4 regions of the Brevibacillus choshinensis genome follow, and region 3 is predicted to be linked to each of the others. Evidence: riboswitches for the same ligand, from Rfam matches in the RefSeq annotation. Region 3 holds a riboswitch; each other region holds the start of a gene.
The links. A riboswitch is a leader RNA that binds a small molecule or an ion and turns the genes downstream of it on or off. The one in region 3 is predicted to bind S-adenosylmethionine.
Positions count from the first base shown of each region.

Region 1: another riboswitch for S-adenosylmethionine. It lies ahead of JNE38_RS29330 (BMP family lipoprotein); the one in region 3 lies ahead of metH (methionine synthase).
Region 2: another riboswitch for S-adenosylmethionine. It lies ahead of JNE38_RS26585 (2,3-diketo-5-methylthiopentyl-1-phosphate enolase); the one in region 3 lies ahead of metH (methionine synthase).
Region 4: another riboswitch for S-adenosylmethionine. It lies ahead of JNE38_RS19675 (aminotransferase class I/II-fold pyridoxal phosphate-dependent enzyme); the one in region 3 lies ahead of metH (methionine synthase).

Region 1 covers NZ_CP069127.1:5,895,689-5,900,049, reverse strand. Annotated here, with positions in the region: gene JNE38_RS29345 (MarR family winged helix-turn-helix transcriptional regulator) at 1-27, opposite strand, end outside; gene JNE38_RS29340 (DUF3298 and DUF4163 domain-containing protein) at 233-850, opposite strand; gene JNE38_RS29335 (methyl-accepting chemotaxis protein) at 1,021-2,499, shown strand; SAM riboswitch class I at 2,575-2,686, shown strand; gene JNE38_RS29330 (BMP family lipoprotein) at 2,905-3,969, shown strand; gene JNE38_RS29325 (ABC transporter ATP-binding protein) at 4,066-4,361, shown strand, end outside.
Region 2 covers NZ_CP069127.1:5,295,268-5,299,628, reverse strand. Annotated here, with positions in the region: gene JNE38_RS26600 (1,2-dihydroxy-3-keto-5-methylthiopentene dioxygenase) at 1-210, opposite strand, end outside; gene JNE38_RS26595 (methylthioribulose 1-phosphate dehydratase) at 225-881, opposite strand; gene JNE38_RS26590 (2-hydroxy-3-keto-5-methylthiopentenyl-1-phosphate phosphatase) at 885-1,559, opposite strand; gene JNE38_RS26585 (2,3-diketo-5-methylthiopentyl-1-phosphate enolase) at 1,556-2,770, opposite strand; SAM riboswitch class I at 2,866-3,020, opposite strand; gene JNE38_RS26580 (sigma-70 family RNA polymerase sigma factor) at 3,252-3,740, shown strand; gene JNE38_RS26575 (anti-sigma factor) at 3,724-4,361, shown strand, end outside.
Region 3 covers NZ_CP069127.1:2,258,569-2,262,929, reverse strand. Annotated here, with positions in the region: gene metH (methionine synthase) at 1-2,211, opposite strand, end outside; SAM riboswitch class I at 2,448-2,548, opposite strand; gene JNE38_RS11540 (YjcZ family sporulation protein) at 2,759-2,860, shown strand; gene JNE38_RS11535 (hypothetical protein) at 3,117-3,611, shown strand; T-box leader at 3,654-3,894, shown strand; gene argS (arginine--tRNA ligase) at 3,963-4,361, shown strand, end outside.
Region 4 covers NZ_CP069127.1:3,912,614-3,916,974, forward strand. Annotated here, with positions in the region: gene JNE38_RS19665 (YhcN/YlaJ family sporulation lipoprotein) at 1-219, shown strand, start outside; gene JNE38_RS19670 (trans-sulfuration enzyme family protein) at 272-1,462, opposite strand; gene JNE38_RS19675 (aminotransferase class I/II-fold pyridoxal phosphate-dependent enzyme) at 1,459-2,622, opposite strand; SAM riboswitch class I at 2,716-2,841, opposite strand; gene JNE38_RS19680 (pyridoxamine 5'-phosphate oxidase family protein) at 2,928-3,386, opposite strand; gene JNE38_RS19685 (DUF5665 domain-containing protein) at 3,563-3,862, shown strand; gene JNE38_RS19690 (hypothetical protein) at 3,869-4,361, opposite strand, start outside.

The sequences.
Region 1 (4,361 bases), 2.5 Mb from region 3:
ACTGATTTTATGTCCGTAATATTGCATGATATCCTTCCTCCAAGAAAACGAGTCCGATATTCCATACACTTGATTGCTTAAGTAAATATGTACAATTAACATACTATCAGGTCCAGACATATAAGTAAACACTTATTTGTATATGAAGGATCAGCATAAGCGTTAGCAAAGGCAAATAGACTGATGCCTTTTTGCGAGCGCATCAGCCTGTCTTTACCGTTCCCATTCGCTCCTAACTAGCGGCCAGGATGCCCAGTGGTCCCGCTTCATTGCTAATGGACTCCAGATCGTAGACGGATATCGGAAACATGGGAAAACCGACGTAATAGGGCGTGATTTCATAGAGCTGAAAGTAGATGACCAGTGTTTTGTCAGCGAGATAAAAATCTTGGTCTGGCTTGATCGGGGTGAAGTTGCCCAATGTGGGGATCTGCCTTTCCTTGATCTGTGCCTTGATGTGGTCGGATAATACCTTGACGTAGTGGCTTCCTGGCTTGAACAGGTCCCTCAGGGAAAAGACCTTACCCGTGTCGACATCAGCGGAGACCGATCCGAGAAACGTCATTCCATGTGCCATTTGCGGCGTATAGGCATAGTTGGTGAGAGTGGCGCTGACGATGCCGCGTTGGTTGTTTTTGATCTCGTAGGTGCCTTGCATCTGGGTATTTCCCTGGACCTGGACTCTCTGCTGCTCGTGAATGAGGCCATGGACGGTTTGCAGCAGGGAACGGTTGATTTGCTGCTCAGCCTGGTGGTTGGATAGTCCGGACAGCTGAGGGTAGTAGATGGTGGTGGAAGGATTCTTGATCGTACGCGTCAAGATCGTGACGGGTAAACGGTTTAATTCCACTTTTTTCGTCCTTTCCATTCAAAAGATAGGTATCTGTCGTATCAGCGTATTCCGATTTGGGCGAAGTGGTTTCTACCGTTCGCAGTTTTTTCACAGATAGAGGAACATTTCTCCATCTATAATGAGAAAAGAATCCGATATTACCAATAGAGGGCAAGGAGGGATACAGGATGATTCAGCTGGTGAAGGGTACCTTGACCAACAAGGAAGGCTTCATGATTTTTGTTCTATGGAATCATTTATGGATGGCCGGGCTGATTGCATTCCAGGAAAATGTGAACTTCTGGTTCGTCAGTTCGTTAGGGTTGCTGGTGACCTTGATCGTATCGCCGTATTATTTCATCCGCAAAGACAGCGCCGTTATTCGTTATCTGGTTGCAATTGGACTCATGTTTTATGCCATCTCTTTCGATCATTTTAGCTCGTACCAGGAAATAGCGTTTCTGGCATTTATCATCATGGGATTTTTGGCAGCCTACTTAGACTGGAAGCTGGTCGTTTTTGCGGGAATCACCGAGATCATTGTCACGTTAGTGGGCTATTACACCGGAACCTACCAGATATTTACCGGGAATTTCAACGCAGTCAATCTCGAGGTGAGAATCGTAGCCATCCTGATGATGATGGCGGCGGTGACGTACCTCTGTCTGGCAGGACAAGCCTCGCTTAGAAAAGCAAACACGGCAAGAAAAGAAGCCGAGGAAAAAGAGCAGCGACTGGCTGAGATGCTGGGACACATCAAAGTGATGACCGAGCAGCTCGACCGTACAACTGAACATGTGCATGAACATGCCGAGGGAACCAAGCGCAACACGGACGACATGATGATCGCCTTCAAGGAAGTCGCCACTGGCATGGAGTCTCAGGCAAACTCCACCGTAAAGATCGAGGAGGAAGTGCAGTCGATCGATCAGGAAATTGTCGAGGTGACTACTCAGGCGAACGCGATGAAGATCGAATCCGACCAGAGCAATTTGCGTCTGGCGGAGAGCATCGGGATGATGAACGAGCTATCCCAGCAGATGGAACAAATCGTTCAGGCCGTCACGATTGCAGCTTCGACAATCCACCAGCTCAATCGCCAAGCCAATCGCGTAGAGGAAATTGTCGGGGCGATCAACCAGATTGCCACACAGACCAATCTGCTGGCGCTGAATGCAGCCATCGAATCGGCGCGGGCTGGTGAGCATGGACGAGGCTTTGCAGTCGTGGCTGACGAAGTGCGCAAGCTGGCTGAGCAAAGTGCCACTGCGACGCAGGAAATCACCGAGATCTTAAAATCCCTCCATCAGGAAAGCGAAAATGCTGTCCAACAAATCAGCACGGGAGAGGGATCTGTCGCCAAAGGGCAAGAGCTGGCAGTCAAAACCGTCGCATCGATCGAAGCCGTACGCGCAGGGATGGTTACCTTCTTGGCTGCGGCAGAGCATGTTCGCTCCAGCATGGACAGAGTAAAAATGCGCTCAGGGGAAGTAGCGGCTGAGATGTCTACCATTACAGCCGTTACGGAGGAGTCGGTAGCCAATCTGGAGGAGCTGTTCGCTACTGCGGAAAATCAGCATCAAAAGGTGCGGGAAATCACAGAGGAGCTGGGAGAGCTGAACGCGTTGTCCCATCGCCTCCAGCAGACGTTTCATGCAAAGGATTAGAGGGAATAGAAATAATAATTGCATTTTTGTTTCGTTCTGCTAGAATTGATTTAATTAAAATCCTATCAAAATACTACCTTATCTAGAGCGGCGGAGGGACTGGCCCGATGAAGCCCGGCAACCACTGTACATGTACAGACTGGTGCCAATTCCTACAAGACAGGGAGAATGTCTTGGAAGATGAGGAAGAGGACCGTTCCGGACGTAAACTCTTCCTCAGGGAAGAGTTTTTTATTTGTCTAGCGCAAGTGAAAAAGAGAAAATGCGACAGCAAAAACGAACGATAACTGTATTTTTTTGTGAAATGTACGTAATTTATATTGATTTTTTGGTATAAAAACCGTACATTACATATGTGAATAGATAAAAACGAATTTAGAGGCTCTAGATAGAGAGGGGTACACCATGAAGAAACTATTGTTGGCTTTGACCACATTCGCCGTACTGGCAGCTGGATGCTCGGCGGGAGGCAGCTCTCCGACAGGAGGCAGCTCTCCGGCAGGAGGCAGCGCTCCTGCTGAAAAAGCAGAAGGACAAGCAGCAGGACAAGAGGGAGCGGCGAAAAAACGCATTGCCCTGATCCTGCCGGAGAAAATCGGTGTCAACCCGTTCTTTCAACAAATGGATGAAGGTGCCAAGAAAGCCGGCCAGGAGTTTGGCGCAGAAGTAAAAAGCATCGAGTCTACGGACCATGGAGCGATCGAGGAAAATCTTCGCGTCGCAGTGGCAGAAAATTATGATCTGATCATCACTTCTTCGTTTGAAGCAGAAGATGCGCTGAAAAAAGTAGCGGCAGAGAATCCGGATCGCAATTTTGCGATTATCGATACCGTAGTTGATTTGCCAAACGTCCGCAGCGTTACCTTCCGTGAGCAGGAAGCTGCCTATCTGATGGGGGCGGCTGCTGGACTGGCTACCAAAACCAACAAAGTCGGCATGGTCGTAGCGATGGATATTCCTCTCCTGAAAAAATGGACAGGTGGATTCCAAGAGGGGATGAAGGCGACAAATCCGAACGCGGAGTTCCTCGTGAACTACGTGGGCAGCTTCTCTGACCCGGCAAAAGCGAAAGAGCTGGCTTTGCTCCAAGCATCCAAAGGCGCCGACATCATTAACGGTGCGGCAGCGGTTGGCGATCTGGGCGTGTTTGAGGCAGCGAAGGAAAAAGGCTTCTACACTTCTGGTCAAGACGTAGACCGTACATCCATCGATCCCGCTCACATCGTGCTCTCTCAGCTGAAAGGCACCGATGCGGCAGCGTACGAAACCGTGAAGTCCTTTGTCGAAGGCAACCTGAAGCCAGGTGTAGTGACCTACGGATTGAAAGAAAAAGGCGTGGGTGTAACCTATGTGACCCACGAGAGCAAAACGCCGCTGAACCCGTTCATCGGCCAAGAAGTGATCGATAAAGTGAAGGCTATCAATGACGAGATCGTAGCAGGCACACGTAAAGTTCCTGACTCGTTCTAATAGCTGGCAGCACTCGTGCATTTAGGTGACCGACTACAGCTGTGTAGTCGGTCGCTTGTGTATTCGGGAGGAACGTGAAAAGAAGGAGGAGCGGGAATGGCGCATCGCTTGGAAATGAAGCAGATGACCAAGAAGTACGGAGAATTTACGGCCAACGATCAAGTGTCCTTCACCCTGGAAGCAGGCGAGGTCCATGCCATCGTCGGGGAGAACGGAGCGGGAAAAACGACACTGATGCGCATGCTGTACGGGATGGAGCAGCCGACAGAAGGCGAGATTCTGCTGAACGGCAAGCCGGTCGCATTCCGAGGGCCGAACGACGCGATTCGGAACGGCATTGGCATGGTGCATCAACACTTCATGCTTTTTGGAGATTTTACGGTAGCGGAAAA
Region 2 (4,361 bases), 3.0 Mb from region 3:
GCGAGCACTGATCGCATCGATCTCTGGTTTGAACGTGTCGAGGATTTCTTGCTTTTCTTCATCCGTTGGGCTGTAGTTGTCGCGGTGTTTCGGATCCAGGCGGTCTACTCCCCATTTTTCATAGATGATCTCTTGCGTATCGAGGAAGGAAATGACTTCCTCAGGAGAACTGATGCGCTCGTTGTTGTCGTGAAAACGAATTTGGGCCATGGTTAGGTTCCTCCTTAATTGGTTGGTGTAGTGGACACGACAGCTTGACGCAGCTGCAGCAAGCGGGCGTGGTACTCAAACAGGAATTCGAATGCTTCGAGGTGGCGTTTCGCCTCGAAATCATTGCCGCCCCACGCGTAAATGCCGTGGTTGCGGATCAGGACGCCGGGCACTTCCGGGGTAATCACTTTCTCGATAGCGGCAGCCAAGGTCGGAATATCGGCAAAGTTCTCAACAATCGGAACCGTGATGCTTGCATTTTCTTCCCAGATGCCGAGACCTTTGATCAGCTCTTGCCCTTGTATAGAGAAGGCGCGTTGTCCAAAATACAGCTCTGAAATCAGATTGTTCCACACGGTATGGACGTGGAAGCAGGCACCAGCCTGCGGAAACTTCTTGTATACCACGGCGTGGATCAGTGTTTCGGCGGAAGGCTTGAGCGAAGTGGAGTCCACCGGGCGGGAATCTCTGTCCACCACCAGATAATCTTCCGGGGATAGCTTGGTTTTGTCCTTGCCGCTGGCTGTCACCGCAAATTGCAGCGGTTCACTTTCTATTTTAATCGAAAGATTGCCGCTGGTACCGGGGAACCAGTCCCGTCGGGCAAACGTCATTTTGACGTCATCCAGACGGCGAAACGCGTCCAGACGTTGTTCGAATGTTGCTGTCATAAATCAGCTGACCTCCTGTTGTTGTTTCAGATCTTGCAGTATGGCGATCACATCATGGAATGTGGCAAAGGATTGGTGAGGCAGCTCAAGCTCCTGTGCCTTTTGTGCGAGAAACGAGCGGGCGATGACGAAATCCGCGATTTTCGCCCCTGCCAGATCGGTAATCGAGTCCCCGATGACCACGCGGAAGTACGTTGCAGGGTCGTAGCGGCGAATGATGGTCGTTTTGCACATTCCACATCCGTTGGAGCAATGATCGTCACAGGAATGCGGCCACGTAATGGTGATCTTATCGCCTGAAAAATCGCTGCCGTTGCAGTAGATCGGGACGTCCTTCAGATCGAAGGGAGCCAGGATCGGATCCACGAAAAAGTCGATGCCGCCGCTAGTCACCAGCCACTCGATGCCTTCTTCCCGGCAGTAGCGCACGAAGTCGGCAAAGCCCGGCCGGATAGTCGCTTCCGTCGTGATATAGTCGACGATCTGATCGCGCAGGGAGGAGGGAAGGAGCTGAAATAGCTTCCCTACTCCTTCCTGCACGCTGATTTTTTGCGAAAGAATCTGCTCGGTCAACGCTTCCCACTCGGGGGGCGCAAACTTGCGGACAATGGCCACGATGTTGTCCTTCTCGGTAATCGTTCCGTCAAAATCGCAGAACAGTACGAGCTTCTTGCTCATCGTCCGCCACCCCACTTTTCGAGGGCGATGGAGAGCTCGGGGGAAGCAGCTGCAGCCTCTTGCAAGGTTTGGCCTGCTGTCACTGCTCGGATCGCGGCGACGAATGCCTGTGCCCCTGCAGTGGCACCGCCTGGGTGGCCGTGGATGCCGCCGCCGGCATTGACGATCTGATCCAATCCGAAGTCAGCGAACAGCTGTGGCACGAGTCCCGGATGGATGCCTGCGGAAGGGACCGGGAATGAACGGCGAATCCCATCCAGTGGCGCTGTCAGATTCTTTGCCAGCCCCAGGGCTTCGTTTTTGTCCAAGGCAACGTTTCCGTACGGAGATGGGAACAGAACCAGGTCTGCCCCGGCGATGCGCATCAGTTTGCCGAGCAAGAGAGGGGTCGCGATGCCGTAATCGGGCGATGGATAATACGCTCCGGCCAAAGCAGGGTGAGCCATGATCGGAACGTGTACGTCCGGGGCGGCCGCGAGTCGGTGCAGGGCATCGAAGCCAAATGCCAATACGTTGAACAACAGGCAATCGGCACCTGCTTCTACGGCACGCTTCGCCTTTTCGTTCAGTTCGTTTACAGGTCCGGTCAAGTTTGCCGCGTAGAGAACGGGCTTGCCGATCTGCTCCTCGGTCTCGATCGCGATCTGTTTAAACGCTTTGATCCGCTCGAGGAAAGGAGCGCGTTCATCCGCAAAGAAAATTTCGTCATCTTTGACCAGGTCAACGCCGCCTAATGCCTGAGCGCGGAATTGCGTCTTCAAATCATCGAACGGAAGGCCGAGGCACGATTTGAAGATGCTCATCAAAAGGGGGCGGTCGTGCGCATCGAGACGTCCGCGCAGCCCTTCAATGCCGTATTTCGGACCCGGGAATGTACCGAGGAACGAGTCCGGAAACTCGATGTCGATCAGTTTGATTTTTCCGTCCATGGAAAGCTTGCCGAAAATGCCAGTCAAAAGGGACGGGATGTCATTGGTGAAGTTGCGTGTCGGGTAGCTCACGGTGATCAGGCCGCGCGTTTCCCCATTTTCCAAAACTTCCAATGGAGTTGCGCTGACGGCTTCGCCCAGGTAGGGTTTCAGTTCGGCTTGCTTGGCGGCAGGCAATTCCGTCCAGGAACCGACGGTCATCCCTACAGCGATCGATTCCGCTTTTTTGTTCAGGTCCTTTGCTTGCGTCAAATAGGTAACGAGGATACGGTGCTCACTCATTGCTAGGACTAATCCTCCTTTGTAGATCGGGAAAATAAAAGAGCCTCCCCGGCGATCAGGGAGGCGGTTGTCGACTATAAGAGCGTCTTCGTCTCCTCTCATCTCTCGGGTTCGTCGATAGACAGGGAACATCTCCCCGTCTCGACTCTCATCCGTTGGAATTAGCACCGTTTCGCCCTCTAGATTAGATAGAGTAGCGCCGGTTGCCGGGCATCATAGGGCCAGTCCCTCAGCCAGCTCGCGATAAGAGTTATGTGGTTCACACGAATGTGATGTGTGTGCGATATTTTCATGATATGACGTTCAGAAGCGGGAGTCAAATTGTTTTTTAATGAGGAAAATTGGATAAAACACCCTGGGTAATTCTGGTTTGCACATAAGTGTAGAGAAAAATGGAGCGGCGAGGTGAAACTTTTTCCAGCGAAATGCGTGGTATGTAACGAAAGGGTGTGGAACCGTTGGGAAAGTAGGATTGGAGGACGTGTATCGCCTGCACGTGAACGATATCTATCGCTATCTTCTCCGGCTGACCCGGGACGCGAGACAGGCAGAGGACCTGACGCAGGAGACCTTTTTCCGCGCCTTTTCGTCACTGGACGATTTTCACGGGGAAAAAGTGAGGCCTTGGCTATTCAAGGTGGCATACCATGCCTTTGTCGATTGGCATCGCAAGCGGGTGAAAAGGCCCGTGCAGCTTACCGAGCAAATTCCGGAGCGGGTAGATGCGCAGGCAGTCGATCCGGCAGACGCGATGGTTCGCAAGGAGATGTGGGAATCGGCGCAGCTTTCTCTGGAGCGGCTGCCAGAAAAGCAAAAACAAGTCATTTTACTGTCCGCCATGCAGTTTGGCTATGCGGAGATTGCCGATGTGCTCGGAATCGATCTGGCGGATGTCAAGCGCTCACTGTTCCGGGGAAGGCAAAAGATGCGAAGGATGTGGAGGGAAGAAGTCGATGACGAACCAAAGTGATGATAGCCGGGAACAAAAGCTGCTGGCTTATTTGAGGGGAGAACTGGACGAAAGAGAGGCGCAGAAGATCAGGGATGAGATAGCGGACGACGAAGAATATGCGAGTCGACTCGAACGGCTTCTGTTGGGAGAATCAGACGGGGAAGCATTGTTGCAACAGGCAGAGACCCTTACGGAAAAACAACAGCGGTCGATCATCCGCCGGGGAAAGTGGAAGATGCGCTTGACCAATTCTGCCTATACATTCGGCATTTTCTTTGTGCTTGGAGTTGCTGCGACCATTGCGAATGGATGGATCGGCTCATGGATGTACGATGATCTGTTCCGGGTCACCAGGGACATGGTCAATTTCACTCAGCCTGGTGTCAGCGCGGGTAGCAGCGGATCGCAGGTCGGAGGGCTGTATGGGCAGATCAAGATGGAACTGCGTGAGCAAGTGGGTGCAGAGCAGCAGAATATCGGGTTCTTCGAAAATACCAACATCTTGTGGAGTATCCATGCCGAACCGAAATGGGCAAACGGAATCCGGGAGACCAAGCTGTTTTTCCGCTATCCGACTGATGAGAAGATGACCGAGGAGGAGACGGCTTATCTGCGGACCCCTGCATGGAATGCGATGAA
Region 3 (4,361 bases):
ATAGCCGTTGTTCGCCAAGATGATTTCCACAAGGTTTTTGCCGATGTCGTGCACGTCGCCTTTTACGGTTGCGAGCAAGATTTTCCCTTTGGCTGCAGCGTCCGACTTTTCCATGAATGGTTCGAGGAAGGATACAGATGCTTTCATGACTTCAGCGCTTTGCAGCACCTCGGCTACGATCAACTGATTCCCGTTGAACAGGCGACCTACCTCTTCCATTCCTGTCATCAGCGGCCCGTTGATGATTTCGAGCGGCGCGTATTTTTCCAATGCGAGCTGCAGATCCTCGGTCAGTCCGTCCTTGGAGCCCTCGACAACGTAGCGTGCCAAGCGTTCTTCCAGCGTCAGGTTGGAGACTTCCACGCTCACTTCTTTTTTCTTTTGACGGTAAAACTCCGTGAAGGCTGCCAGCGTCTCGTCATTGGTCTCGAACAGCAGGGCTTCAGCCAGCTTCCGCTCATGTTCCGGAATGGAAGCGTATCGCTCCAGCTTCTCGGTATTGACGATTGCGTAGTCTAATCCTGCCAAGGTGGTGTGGTACAAGAACACTGCGTTCAACACTTCCCGGCCGGCAGCTGGCAGGCCAAAGGAGACATTGCTGACCCCAAGGATCGTTTTACATTCAGGCATGGCCTGCTTGATCAGGCGGATCCCTTCGACCGTTTCCTTTGCAGAACCGATATACTGTTCGTCACCGGTTCCAACCGGGAATACGAGCGGATCGAAAATGATATCCTGCGGTTTTACTCCGTATTGGTTCACCAAGATATCATAGGAGCGCTTGGCTACCTCCAGCTTCTTTTCACGAGTGACAGCCATACCGGCTTCCTCGATCGTCCCAACGACGACCGCAGCCCCGTATTTGTGGATCAGCGGCGCGACTTCCTGAAAGCGCTCCAGCCCATCCTCCAGGTTGATCGAGTTGAGGATCGCCTTCCCTTGGGAATAGCGCAATCCAAGCTCCATTACTTTCGCATCCGTGGAGTCGATCATCAGCGGCGCTTTTACCTTTTTCACGATGAATTGCAGGAATTTTTCCATATCTTCGTATTCATCCCGATCCGGGTCAGCCAGACAGATGTCGATCACGTGGGCACCGCGCTTCACCTGCGCGCGTGCGATATCGGATGCCTCTTCGTATTGACCAGCGGCAATGAGATCTCGGAATTTTTTCGAGCCGATTACGTTCGTGCGCTCACCTACGAGCAGCGGTCGATTGTCATCCTCGACATACACGACCTCAATTCCGGATACAGCACTGACAGGGGGAATCTCATGCGCCCGCGGCTGGCAATCCTTCAAGGCTTCTGCCATCGCTCGAATATGGTCAGGAGTCGTACCGCAGCAGCCACCGGCAATGTTCAGCCACCCCTGCTCGGCAAACGCCCGCATTTTCGCTGCAAGACCCTGAGGTGTCTCGTGATAATGCCCGTTTTCATCCGGAAGTCCCGCATTTGGATAGCAGCTGACGCCACACTGTGCGAGACTGGACAAGGTCCGCAGATGATCACGCATGAATTCGGGCCCTGTCGCACAGTTCAGCCCGACTGACACTGGTTTGAGATGCTCCAGTGAAAAATAGAACGCTTCGATGTTTTGACCCGCAAGTGTGGTCCCCATCGGCTCGATCGTCCCCGAAAGCATGACGGGCAGCTCGGTGTTCAATTCGTCAAAGGCTTTGCGAATTCCGATTCCTCCCGCCTTGACGTTCAGCGTATCCTGAGAGGTCTCCAGCAAAAGGACGTCTGCGCCTCCGATAATCATCCCTTTCGCTTGGCGGTAATACGACTCGACCAGCTCTTCAAACGTGACACCGCCTGTCAAGGAAAGCGTCTTGGTGGTCGGCCCCATCGATCCTGCTACGTAACGCGGCCATTCCGGGGTCGAGTACGCATCCACCGCTTCTTTTGCCAGTCGTGTAGCCGCGATGTTAATTTCGAGGTCTTTGTCCGCAACGTCGTATTCTGCCAGAACCACTGAAGTAGCCCCGAACGTATTCGTCTCGACGATGTCTGCTCCGGCCTCCAAATACTTCTCATGAATGCCGCGAATCACGTCCGGTCTCGTCAGGTTCAACAATTCATTACATCCGTCGTACTCCTCACCGCCGAAGTCATCGGCAGTCAGGTTTGCCTGTTGCAGCATGGTTCCCATTGCACCATCGAGAATCAGAATTTTCCGGGAAAGCTGCTCGCGAAAAGTTGGTTTCATCAGCTTGCTCCTTTTTGGCTATCCTTCGCCATTTCATCCATTTCGTTTATTCGGTCGTGGAAAACCTGGCCTTGCCCAGCCTTGATGCGGCAAAGCCTTCGTACCCAGAAGGCACAAGTCTCGCTATGTTGCGCATATACGCGTAGGAAAATGGAGCGTTTCCTAGCTGAACAAAAAAATCCCCTTCTTTGAAAAGAAGAGGATTTGTCCGCGGAATGCAGTTGCACTTGGCCATCCTCTCATCTTTCAAAGCCGTAGCTTTGCTGGAATTGGCACCGGATTTCTACCGGTTGCCGAGGCTTCATCAGGCCAGTCCCTCTGCCTCTCTGGATAAGAGTCGTTCATCAATATGAAGTTGATTTGCAACTTTGTTGATGTTTGCAAGTATCTTATCACCCCCCTGTCTCTTCGTCAATTGAGAATTTGTCTAATATTAACTGTTGTCCAAAAAGCCAGCGCCCATTTTTCGGTGAGCTGGTCATCCGCCCACGCCAACCTGTGCGTTCGTGTATAGACTAGAGCATAACGGAAAGGAGGGGAAACAAAGATGAGTACATCTTTCTGCGGCGGTTTCTTCGGTGATAATTTCGCATTAGTGCTCGTACTGTTTATCCTGCTGGTAATTGTTGGGTGTTCCTGCGACTGCTAGTCAGTCGCCTGCGTAAAGAAAAGGGCCTGGAGCCTTTGTCTCCGGGCTCTTTTGCATGCCCAAAATCTTCGTTCGTTGTCACTCTCCGAGGCATTTGCTATACTGTATGAATGAGAAAACCTGGCTGCGCCAAGCTTTTGCAACCAAAGAGCACAGGCCTCGCCTCTGTTAACACATATACCGGATGAGAGCCTTTCCATTCTTATCTGTACAAAAAATGTATCGCGGCTTGGCAATACTAAAGGAGCGAACTGCTGTGGACACACTAGATGCCCGTGAAAAAGACGAATTTCTGTCCTCTCTCGAAACGATCAAGGAACTTGCTCATAGTGAATTCGAAACCTATTCGATCGTGAAAAACAGGGAGACGGGTGAACATTTTTTGCGTTACTTCCTCTCCCACATCAATCTTTCGGAGGGTGGACGACGGGATGATTACGATCACTTCATGCCCCTCGACTCCGATGATGTCCTGGGCTTGATGTTTGGAGACCAACCGTACCAATTTCCGGATCATTGGCGCAATCCTTACCTGCGCAGCGGCAATGACAACCGACTCATCCCTTTCGACCCGACCGAGAACTACGATCTGGAAGAAGAAGCTGCCGCTGAACTGGCCATGCTGGAGCAGCTGGAGCAATTCAAGCAGCAATGGATGAATGCCGAAAACATGAGCGCCGAAGAAAAAGAAAAATTGACCAAGCAATACTTCGCCCAGCTAGACAAGATTTTGCAAAAACCGGAAGAGTAAGTTGCACGACAGGTACAACACCAGCTATAATGCTAGAGAATAGATGAATCGTTGATGAGGAAAGTACTCCATGCAAAGAGCTTGTAGCGAGTCGGGGTTGGTGTGAGCCCGATGCCGGACCATGGAAGGAAACGCACCTCGGAGATGCGTCCTGAAAATCCAGCCTCGTGCGGATTGTGTAGGGAAATGCCGGGACTGCCCGATACAGCAGATGAAGCGGTTTTTGCCTTCGGGCAGAAACAACAGGAGTGGCACCGCGGGAGCACAACCTCTCGTCTCTTTTTTTCAGGAGACGCAGAGGTTTTTTTATTTGGGGCACTCAACCTTTTTCCAATCAGAAAGGAGATTCACATGAGCTACAAACACCAAGTGGCGGAGAAAATCGCCGACGCCCTCGCACAGCAGGGTGTAGAAAACTTTCCAAAAGAAACCGTATACGGCATGTTGGAGACACCTCCAAACCCGGCAATGGGAGATATCGCTTTCCCATGCTTCCAATTGGCAAAAGCACTGCGCAAGGCACCTCCCATGATCGCGGCCGAGCTGGCAGGACAGATCAGCGGCGCTCCCCTGCGCGAATCGACGGCAGTGGGTCCTTACGTCAACCTGTTCCTCGACCAGGCCGTTGTGGCAGAGCAAGTCATCGGAGCTGTCCTCTCCCAAGGAAGTGCTTACGGAGACAGTCATGTAGGCCAAGGCCGCAAAGTGCCGATCGACCTCTCCTCTCCGAACATCGCAAAGCCATTTTCC
Region 4 (4,361 bases), 1.7 Mb from region 3:
CGTGAAATGACGGCTGACATCCGCAGAGGCCATCCTGTATCCGGCTTCGCCGAGGAGCTCGCGGATATCGTGGGGCGTATCATGCCACAGCTGCCGCGTGATGTGAGAAAACGGGAAGAGACACCTTCGCAAGAAAATGAACAGCGCATCAATAAAAGCAACAAATCTACGCCACGGGGAAATCAGGGCATCAACGTGAATCGCACCGGCGCGCCATAAAGAAGGCAGCGCTGGCATTAGAACGAAACGAAAAAGAGGCATTCGCCCGGAGCTACGCCCGAGAGAATGCCTCTTTTTTATTTTGGACTTCTACGGTTACAGGAGGCAATGCTTCCAAAGCCTGCTGCAAGTCCTGAATCAAATCATCCACATCTTCCAGTCCAGCCGATAGCCGGATCAAGCCGTCCGTAATCCCGCGGATCTCTCTTTCCGCTGCCGGCATAGACGCGTGGGACATGGCAGCCGGATAGGAAAGAATGGTTTCCACCGCTCCCAGACTTACCGCAACGATCGGCAGCCTTACCCGGTCAAACAACGCTTTGGCCCGTTCTCTGCTCCCTACATCAAAAGACAGAACGGCACCATGTCCGCTCGCTTGCGCTACCTGGATTCCGTGGCCTGGGTGATCAGGCAATCCGGTGTAGTAGACACGGCTGACAGCAGGATGGTCGTTCAGCCAATTGGCGATTTTCTCGGCAGTCCGTGTGCTGACATCGAGCCTCGCCTTCAATGTCTTCAAACCGCGCATCACCAGCCAGCAGTCCTGTACACCTAAGATGGCCCCCATCCCATTTTGGATAAAGTAGAGCTGCTCCCCCAAAGCCGCATCTTTGGTTACCGCCAGCCCTGCCACGACGTCACTGTGTCCCCCAATGAACTTCGTGGCGCTATGGATCACGATATCGGCACCCAATTCCAAGGGACGCTGGTAATATGGCGTCAAGAATGTATTGTCCACAATGACCAACAAATCATGCTCTTTTCCGATTTGACAGACTGCTGCGAGATCTGTCACTTTCAAAGTAGGGTTTGAAGGTGTCTCCAGATAAATACCACGTGTCGATGGCTGAATGGCCGCCCTGACTTCTTCCAGTTTGGTCGCGTCTACAAACGTCACGGTAATCCCCATCCGAGACAATACTCTCGTCAAGAAGCGGAATGTCCCTCCGTACACGTCCTCTGCCACGACTACATGATCCCCCGCCGAGAAAAGCATGAACACGCTGGAGATCGCTGCCATGCCGGATGCAAAAGCGAAACCGCGCTCTCCCCCCTCCAATCCGGCAATGGCGTCCTCCAAGGCTTGACGGGTAGGGTTTCCGGATCTGGCGTAATCAAACGTAGTCGGGCGGTCCAAATCAGCCTGATGAAAGGTGGACGCCTGATAGATCGGAACGGACGACGCGCCTGTGACCGAATCAAAGCACGATGTTCCATGCAGCACTTTTGTAGCAAAATTCATCGCACATTCCCTCCAACCGTCAGGCTCGCATCCAACGCCTCGCACAAATCCGCGATGAGGTCGTCTGGATGTTCAATCCCTACGGAGAGGCGGAGCAGCCGGTCACAGACACCTACGTACTCCCGAATCTCAGCCGGGATATCGGCGTGTGTCTGCGTCGCCGGGTATGTACACAGCGATTCTACGCCACCCAGACTTTCCGCAAACGAAACGATGCGCAGGTTTTTCAGGAAAGGCTTTACTTGATCAGCTGATCGTACACGGAAGGAAACCATCCCGCTGTAACCATTCGATTGCTTTTGCTGAATATCATGACCTGGGTGCTCAGACAGGCCCGGGTAAAAGACTTCTGTTACAGCAGGATGCTCACGCAGCTTGGCTGCGACAGCAAATGCATTCGCTTGATGGCGCTCCATGCGCAGTGCCAGCGTCTTCATCCCGCGCAAGAGAAGCCAGCAGTCTTGCGGCCCCAATACGGCCCCGATCGAATTGTGCAAAAAACGGATTTTTTCCGATAACTCTTGTCCTTTTGTCACGATCAAACCGGCAAGCACGTCATTATGTCCACCCAGATATTTGGTGGCGCTGTGCAGGACGATATCTGCTCCGAGCTCAAGTGGGCGTTGACAATACGGGGTCATGAAGGTATTGTCTACAATCGTCAGCAGGCCATGACTCTTTGCGATCTTCGCCACGCCGGCGATGTCGGTAATTTGGATCAGCGGATTCGTCGGAGTCTCCACGAGTATGGCTTTGGTCTGTGGCTTCACTGCCTGCTCCACCAATTCCAGATCACGCAGATCGACATAGCTAAACGAAAGTCCATAACGGGACAATACCTGCTCGAACAGCCGGTAGGTTCCCCCGTACAGGTCCAGTGAGACAATCAGATGATCTCCTTGGGAAAACAGCCCCATGACCGTATGGATAGCAGCCATGCCTGACGCACACGCGAACCCTCCGTCCCCCGCTTCCGCGCTCGCGATCGTCTCTTCCAAGACCGTGCGCGTCGGATTCGCAGTCCGAGTGTAATCAAATCCTGTGCTTTCCCCCAAAGTAGGATGGCGATAAGCTGTTGAGTAGTAGACCGGAAAGTTAACGGCCCCTGTTGTTTCGTCTTTTCCCACGCCCGCCTGAACTAGTTTCGTCTCCAAATGCATCTGATTTCTCTCCCTCCATAGTGTACGAGGGGCATGAAAAAAGCCCCCTTTCGTCTGAAAGAAGGCTTTGTTTACGTCGCCGTAAGCAAGACCTTCTCATCTTTCAGAGTTTGATAACTCTGCAGGAATTAGCACCATTATCTCCCTGTAACGTAAACCGTACAGGTGATTGGTTGCCGGGCATCATCGGGCCAGTCCCTCCGCCTCTCTGGATAAGAAGATTGCTATTCAATTTGATTGATCCTAATACTAATGGATGGATCACTGCCTTGTCAACAAGATTTTCCACTGGGAAGACATCCGCATCAATTTGCGTTTCTCAAGGCTTCCATCACTTGATTGTCGAGCTTGGCCGCTGCATTCTTGTCGTACGTTTTTTCATACTGCGGCTCAACGGAAATGCGGGAGCCGTAAAACATGATGTCCCGGACCGCTTCGATCTTGATTTCGACCATCGCCAGCTTCAGCGGCACACCCTCCAGCCGCTCTGTTTTTACCGCGGCACGACCGTTGATGGCAAAGGACGAACCCGCACCGATCAGATGCAATACCACCTGCGGCTCCTTGGCAATATTGGCCAGAATCCGCGAGCGATTATCGACAGCAAAACGAATGGTATCAACGGTTGCCGCATACGTCCACGACAAGGAACTGAGCGCTGGAGAGCCCGATTCATGATCGATCGTTCCCAGGGTAACAAAGCGCTCTTTCTGCAAAAGCTCAAACAATTCTTCCGACAGGGATTGGGAAACGGTTTCTGCCATTCCGATGCCTCCTCGAGTACGATTTGTACGTATATTGTACCCCCCTGCTGGGCGATAGGCAACGCTTCCGGTTCCTTGCTTCTCATTTCTTTTTTCCCTAAACTGGGTAATAGAGATAAACTTGATCCGAAACGGAGGTTTGTCGTGTGTCCCCTACTGACCGCCTGTTGGTCCAAATGGAGCAGTTGATGAAAGAAATCGAAGAAGTCCGCAAGCTCAATGAACGCATGGATAAAATCGCCATGTTCATGGAAGATATTCGTTTAGCCGATATCGTGCAAAATTACACAGCCCCGCGCAAGCTGCTCTGGATTAATTTCCTCGCAGGTCTTGCCCGGGGTCTGGGCCTTACTATTGGGACTGCTCTCGTGCTTGCCTTGCTTGGTTCGCTTTTAACTCAATTTTTATCCATACCGATCATTGGAGACTACATAAAGGAGCTCGTGGATTACGTGCAGCCCTATAATCAGCCGTAACGATCCTTAGTTGTCTTCGTCCTCGTCGTGGTCATCACGGTCATTGTCGTCGTCATCATCTTGGCCGTGTTGATTCCACTCCCCTTGCTTTTTCCAATATCCGTACGCGTTCCCGTTTGGTACGTGCTTCTCTTTTACTTTTTTGTCTTTTTTATCTTTCTTGTCTTTTTTATCATCGTCTTCGTCTTTGTTCGCTTGGTTCTCCATTGCCTCTGTGATGGCCTTTTTGATGCTTTCCGTCATGTCAGCCTGTTTGACCAGCTTGTCATCTACATACAGCTCGAGGCGAACCGCTTGCGCATCGAAAGAACCCTGCTTGATAGACAGCTTCAGGGAGTATTCCCCTTTGTCATTTGGCTTCACTTCTTGCTTTTTGCCATCCAGTGTTGTAACGAACAGCTTAACACCCTTATTCTTGGACCAGCCCACTACGGTTCCTTTGAGCTGAATGCTCTTGTTTTTCGGGTCGAGGGCAGCTGTTCCTGAGATTGCGTACGTT